One region of the uncultured Dysgonomonas sp. genome, then DNA from elsewhere that is predicted to be linked to it. Evidence: riboswitches for the same ligand, from Rfam matches in the RefSeq annotation. Region 1 holds a riboswitch; each other region holds the start of a gene.

Region 1 (2,278 bases):
TGTTTACCGGCCTGCTCTTCCATGCCCAATAATAGACCCGTAAATTTTATCCATTCGGCTTGCCCCAGAGGAGACGATTCTTTATAGCCTAAAAAGCTGATCAGAGGAATATCCAGATTGCGGATAGCATCATAACCTCCACGCTTGAAGGGCGAAACAAGGATAATATCGGGATCGAGAGCCATAACCACTTCGTTGTCAAACTCGCCTTCGATACCGATTTTGCTTGTTTTTCCGGTTTTTAATTGTTCGTTTAGCTGAGGATTGAACAGGAAACGGGTGCTGGTTATCCCTGCTATTTTGTCCACAGCGTCTAATTTGATAAAATTGGAAATTTGCAGGGTGGTCATACATACCACGCTTCTTACGGGGACTTCTATAATCTGGTATCCGGCAGGTATGCCGGTTTTATTTTCCCCTCTTTTCAATAAAGCATATTGATATTTGGTATCGCTTTCCCCGGAAGGATCGTGTATATCCACCAGCTTGTAATTTCCATGTTCGGACACGGTAAAGCCTTTTGCATATTTGATATTTAAAGTATCGTGCGAGCCGAAGATATTGTTGCTGTCTTTCTTATTCGGGTTGCATGCAATGAAGCAGCCAAAAGCAAGCAGGATTATTGAATGGACAAGGATTTTCATATTGGTCTATTTGCGGATTATAATTAGTGAAAAGTAAGGAAATTTACGATTGAGTATTTCTTCTCTATTAGGAGTATAGAACTCCTTGCCTAAAATCCCAACATTCTCAAAATAGTGGAAAGTGACGTCCTGAATATTTTCTAATGCTTCCTTTATTACCTGTTCGCACTGCGAAGTTTTCATTAGTACAACGGTTTTCTCTCTTTTGATCTTTTCTTTCAGGCTGTCTAATGTTATGGTACCCGGAATAACTTCGAGTTCTTCCTCTTGTTTCACAATGTGAATATTGGCCAGAGTGCCACAGGCTATAAATGCAGGCACGCCCGCGATACGGCTGACCGGTATATTCTCCTGTGTAAGATATTCGCTTATGTAGTAAATGGTAGAGTAGAATCCGGCATCTCCTTCGGCTGTAACAGCTATTTTATGTCCGGATTTATACTTATCCGATATTTCTTTCGCCACAGCCTTGTAGCTTTCAATGGCCAGTGAACGGTCTTTGTTCATCGGTACATTGAATGTGTTCAGCTTTGATTCATCGACGCCCAATTGCAATAAGACATCCTTTGCCCTTGAGGACCTTTTTCCTCCGGGAAGGGCGGTTGACGGACAAAATATTAAATCTGCTTCTTGCAGTGTTTTCAAACCTTTCAAGGTTATCAGTTCCGGGTCTCCGGGACCGAGAGATACGAACATAACAGAATCAAACATCTATACAATCCATTTTATTGGAGTTAAAAAATAAGATGCTTTTAGTATAGGAAAAATAGACGAACAGGTACAAATGTTGTCTGTAAGCAGTATTTTAAGCCTAAACCTCGAGCTTTCAACTAATAACGCTTTGGCAGGTTTTCTGACTTGCTCCATCCTTGAACGGCCTTCCCATTTTCAGTAAACAGTTAGCAGTTATCAGTAAACAGTCAAAAAAACTGTTAACTGATTACTGTATCACTGATTACTGTGAAACAGTGGTGTTTGGTATTGTTCAAAGACTTTTTTCAGCAAAATTGTTAACTGATGACTGTTAACTGCTCACTGAAAAGAGCTTACAGCAGCGGGTCTGTTCAGGATTTACACCTGATTCCCTTTTAATTACTCATCCGGTAATGCGGATTTGTAACACCAAAATTTAGTGCAAAGATATGGAATTAAATTTATAAAGATTTATATAATGTAAGTCAAATAACTTTATCTATAAGTAAATGATTGATGTATTCAATAAAATGAAACAAGCGTTCTTTGAAATATTAGAAGCCGACGTTATTCCTCAGGAGAGTCTTACAATAAGAGTAAAAACTGACAGGTGGAAAATATGAAAATATGTCAACTTTGTCAAGTTTTAAGTTGGATACAAAGTTGAAATGAACGAAAAAGCTGACAGATAAAAAATGTGTAAAAGTTGTCAAGTTTGTCAAGTTTTTTGATAAAGGAATTAATGCGTTTCTTGTTAAATTTTAGATTACATGCTGCATCGAAAGTGTGTTATAGTAGAGGAAATTATTAAATCGCGAAAAAATATAGTTAAATTTATATTCCTTATTATGTTTATTTGGTAATATCGTTTAATATCAATATTTTTATACTGTATTTGTTAATTAACTATTATGGCAAAACTTATTATTAATTCCTATGCC
Region 2 (2,278 bases), 1.8 Mb from region 1:
ATAGCGGCATAGTTGCCCTTTAATCCGTGTACAATCGTTATCGGGACAGAGATGGCAAGTACCCGCAAAGAATGCTTTACTATCCGGATACTTAGATTCGAGCTTCAATAGCTGCTTATCTAGTTCGTGCCTTACATCAGCAATGATCCCAGCACCTGTCCGACGGCTTATTTCAGCCTCCACACATTTCAACCGTACATTTTCCGAGAGACTTATCTTCGTTCCTATAATATATACGCTTTCATAGCCGGATAGATAACCATCCATATCGAAATCATAGGGAGGACATGCCCAGCAATTATTATACTTATTGCATTGTTTGCAGAATACGATAAACTTACTTACATCCCTGTAATTTGTTATATAATCCGTTGCAGAAATATTCGATACAAAATTATTTATCAAGTACATCCTTTTATTAAAAAAGTTTTCAACAAAGGTATATTTATTTAAATCAATCATACCATTTAGAAAACTTTTCAACAATACCCAAAATTTATTTAGCTGATAATATGAAACTTAAAATTAGTTTTGGAAAACTTCAGTATTATTTTAAGATAAATAAATCTCATTTCTGAAAACCATATAAAAAAATAATTTACCTTTGTTGTCATATACGGTTCTGAAATAAAATCGGATGAAAAGGGAATCAGGTGTAAGTCCTGAACTATCCCCGTAGCTGTAAATTTCAAGAAAAAGCGAGGCTCTCACGCCACTGATTAACAGACAACTGAATATTGGGAAGGCGCCTAGCAGAGAAATGAGTCAGAAGACCTGCCGTGTATACATTCGTAGCTTTCGGGAGAAAAGCGATAGAATAGGATATGCGGTGACTTTACATCATTAATCTCTCTTCGCCTATTTTGCTCTCTTTCCCCGTCAGTTACATTGAAACAATGTATCATTAATTAACAATTGACTACGCGAAAGCGGGTCGAATACTTTCTTTTACTTATAACATAATACAACCATGATCCAGACAGTTGTAAAAAGAGACGGACGCATCGTCGGCTTCAATGAAGAAAAGATAATGGCAGCCATTCGCAAAGCCATGTTACACACCGAACAAGGAGAAGACTCTTCCCTGATAAGACGCATCACGGATTTTGTTTCTTGCCAGGGAAACGAACAAATGACTGTAGAACAAATTCAGGACATGGTAGAGGTGGAGCTGATGAAAAGCCCACGCAAAGAAGCCGCCAAGAAATATATCGCTTACCGCGATCAGCGGAGTATTGCCCGAAAAGCCAAGACCCGCGACATGTTTCTCGAAATCATAGAAACCAAATCGAACGATATCACACGCGAAAACGCCAATATGAACGCCGATACCCCGGCAGGAATGATGATGAAATTCGCGAGTGAAACAACCAAGCCTTTTGTCGACGACTACTTGCTGCTGCCGGAAGTAAAAGAAGCCGTCCGCCGAAATTATTTACATATTCATGACAAGGATTATTATCCGACCAAAAGCCTCACCTGCGTACAACACCCGCTAGATAAGATACTTCAACATGGATTCAATGCCGGACATGGCGAATCACGCCCTGCTAAACGTATTGAAACTGCAAGCATGCTCGGCTGTATATCTATGGAAACAGCCCAGAATGAAATGCATGGCGGTCAATCCATCCCTGCTTTCGATTTTTATCTGGCACCTTTTGTCAGGCGCAGCTTTATTGAAGAGATAAAAGTGCTGGAACAGATAAACGGACTTGACTACAAACACCTTTACGAAACACCGATAGAAGATTACCTATCAAAAAATTTGACAGGATTACAGGGTGACGAAAAAATTGTCCAGCATGCCATAAACCGTACTGTGAGTCGTGTACATCAGTCGATGGAAGCCTTCATCCACAACATGAACACCATACACTCCCGGGGAGGCAACCAGGTGGTATTCAGCTCTATCAATTATGGAACGGATACTTCTGCCGAAGGAAGGTGCATCATGCGGGAACTGTTAATCAGCACAGATGAAGGCGTGGGCAACGGAGTAACAGCCATTTTCCCGATACAGATATGGAAAAAGAAGCGGGGAGTAAGCTATTTACCAACAGACCGGAATTACGATTTATACCAACTGGCATGCAAGGTGAGTGCGCATCGTTTCTTCCCTAACTTCCTGAATCTGGACGCGACATTCAACCAACATGAAGAATGGAATGAGAACGATCCCCGCCGCTTTGAGTACGAGGTGGCAACAATGGGCTGCCGTACCCGTGTATTCGAAAACCGCTTTGGAAAGAAAACTTCGGTAGGCAGAGGCAATCTT
Region 3 (2,278 bases), 290 kb from region 1:
GAGCGAGGTATTTGTAATATGTACGGCTAAATCTTGCCTGTGCCTTTAGTTCCAGTTTATGTGAAAGCGTATTTTTGTAATAGGTCTGGGCAAAAATATCCTTATTCCATACTCGTTCATCATTATCGTCTTTGTAAAAAATTACCGATCCTGGCAGGCCTCTTTCCGAATCCAGATAATTCACCTTGAAATTTAAATTTCCACCTTTACCCAAATTGCCATATAAATTAAGCTCCGTACGCCAGATACTTACATCAGAATTTCTTCTTTTTCGTTCCTCGGTCTGTTCTGCATTTTTATATGTGAATTTATACCTGCCGTCTGCCCGTTCCCATCCGCTGTTAACGGAAATAGAAAATCGCCCGTTAATTTTACGGGCATAGTAAACCATTGGATTTAATAGTCCGAATGATCCCGTTTTGACCCCTGTGTTTAATGTATTCCGCTTAGTGTCGAAAGTAGGTTGTAATGTTGTTATCTGGAGTACTCCGGCGGAAGCATAAGACCTTGCGGATTGAAAAATATCATCGGATTGTCCTATCGATAAAGAAATCATAGAGACATTATCCAGAGAAAAACGGCTTATGTCTATTTGTCCGGATTGTACATTACTCATTGTTATTCCATCATAACTTACTGCTGTATGCTGTGCCCCCATACCTCTGATAGATACCGTTTTCATGCCACCGATACCTCCATAATCTTTTATGCTGACGCCCGAGAATCTGCGTACGGCATCCGATACAGATAATATGCCGATCCGTTCCATTTCAGCGTTGTCTATCACTTGCAGTGGTGTAGTCGAGCGGGCAGCCGACGGTTTTATAAGTGCAGATACTTCTACCTCCGATAGCTTTTGTGTTTCGATACTATCATTTGTTTGCGCCAGTAGAAATGTACCAGCGAAAGAACAAAAAAATAAAAAGGTAGAAAATAAAATTCTCATCTATGCAAAATATATCTTTTAGTATAATTGCAGCATCCGATAAGAACAAAGAAAAAGAAGGGTAGTTAAATTCTTTTACGCATGTTTCTTAAGCCTTATTCCTCGAAAGCTGTCGAAATATTACTTTGCAGGTCTTCTGACTTACTCTTGCTTATATCACCTTCCCATTTTGCAACAGTGGTATTTTGATATAAACATTCCCAGAGCTTACAGCAGCGGGTCTGTTCAGGATTTACACCTGATTCCCTTTTCATCCTTAATGGAACAAAGTAGTGCAAAGATACACAATATTATAGAAGATTTACTTTTTTGCGATAATTATTTGTGAGGAGTATTATAGAGCTTATCAGGAATAAGAGAGAATGTGATATAGAGGAAGAACTCATAAAAATCTCAAATATAAGAGAGGTTGCCTTTCTTATATTTGAGATGGAAGATTATTTTGAAAAAGCAAAACTAAAATTGAAATGTTTTTTTATCTATATTTCAACTTCTGTTTATTAGTCGGTCGGAATATCAATTCGCAGTGCATAAAAATAAGAATTACCTATCCATGTTTCGGATACAGTAGCCGAATTGCCTGCGTTACTGGTGCCAGCCTGTATAATATATTGAGTTTTCTCCTTTATGTTTACATAATGTAATATAAATGGAGTGGCATATGACTTTATACCCGTTCCGGCGGTCTTCTTCTCTGGATTGGCTCCGGCTCTGGATATGGTGGTGTAACTGCTTTGACTCGGTGTTTTTGAAGATAATAATATCCAATGATACATTCCTGTAAGTGAGGCATTCATGTTCGAATTGAATTTAGCAAATATCAGCCATTGTCCGGCAGGCAATTCAAGCATACCGTCAGATACTTGTACTGTGCTACTGGCAAAACCTTTGTTGTTGTTAATTGAAGTTGACTTTACAGTCCCTAAAGGCCTTAATGCGCCCCAGTATGCATCACCTTTATTATTGGCTGTAAGCAGATGTCCTTGATCCTGGGTACCATCTGTATACTGGAACGTTCCGGTCATTCTGGTCCTTCCGCTTTCATTCATACTGAATGTATTGTTATTAATAGATAAGATGGCCGGTCGCATATCTACATACTTTCCTTTTATACTTATAACCGTATCGTTAACCATAAATTCCCGGGCGACGCGTATGTCCACAATCTTATTGTTTACTACAACCATTGTATCATTGATAATAAATTTTGCAGCAGGATTATGCTGTATCTTCAATTCGTTGTTATTCATTTGTACAGTTGTGTTATCATCGAGCTTACCTCCTAGCCATAGCTCTTTGCCATTGGTATCTGTTAAGCCGTTTGCCCCTGAT

Evidence for each region. A riboswitch is a leader RNA that binds a small molecule or an ion and turns the genes downstream of it on or off. The one in region 1 is predicted to bind cobalamin.
Region 2: another riboswitch for cobalamin. It lies ahead of QZL88_RS09800 (anaerobic ribonucleoside triphosphate reductase); the one in region 1 lies ahead of cobI (precorrin-2 C(20)-methyltransferase).
Region 3: another riboswitch for cobalamin. It lies ahead of QZL88_RS03765 (TonB-dependent receptor); the one in region 1 lies ahead of cobI (precorrin-2 C(20)-methyltransferase).

Annotation. Positions count from the first base shown of each region.
Region 1 covers NZ_LT599032.1:571,376-573,653, reverse strand. Annotated here, with positions in the region: gene QZL88_RS02525 (ABC transporter substrate-binding protein) at 1-644, opposite strand, end outside; gene cobI (precorrin-2 C(20)-methyltransferase) at 651-1,355, opposite strand; cobalamin riboswitch at 1,470-1,786, opposite strand; gene QZL88_RS02515 (MaoC family dehydratase) at 2,249-2,278, shown strand, end outside.
Region 2 covers NZ_LT599032.1:2,382,022-2,384,299, forward strand. Annotated here, with positions in the region: gene QZL88_RS09795 (DUF2284 domain-containing protein) at 1-411, opposite strand, end outside; cobalamin riboswitch at 601-797, shown strand; gene QZL88_RS09800 (anaerobic ribonucleoside triphosphate reductase) at 971-2,278, shown strand, end outside.
Region 3 covers NZ_LT599032.1:865,541-867,818, reverse strand. Annotated here, with positions in the region: gene QZL88_RS03765 (TonB-dependent receptor) at 1-946, opposite strand, end outside; cobalamin riboswitch at 1,055-1,231, opposite strand; gene QZL88_RS03760 (hypothetical protein) at 1,447-2,278, opposite strand, start outside.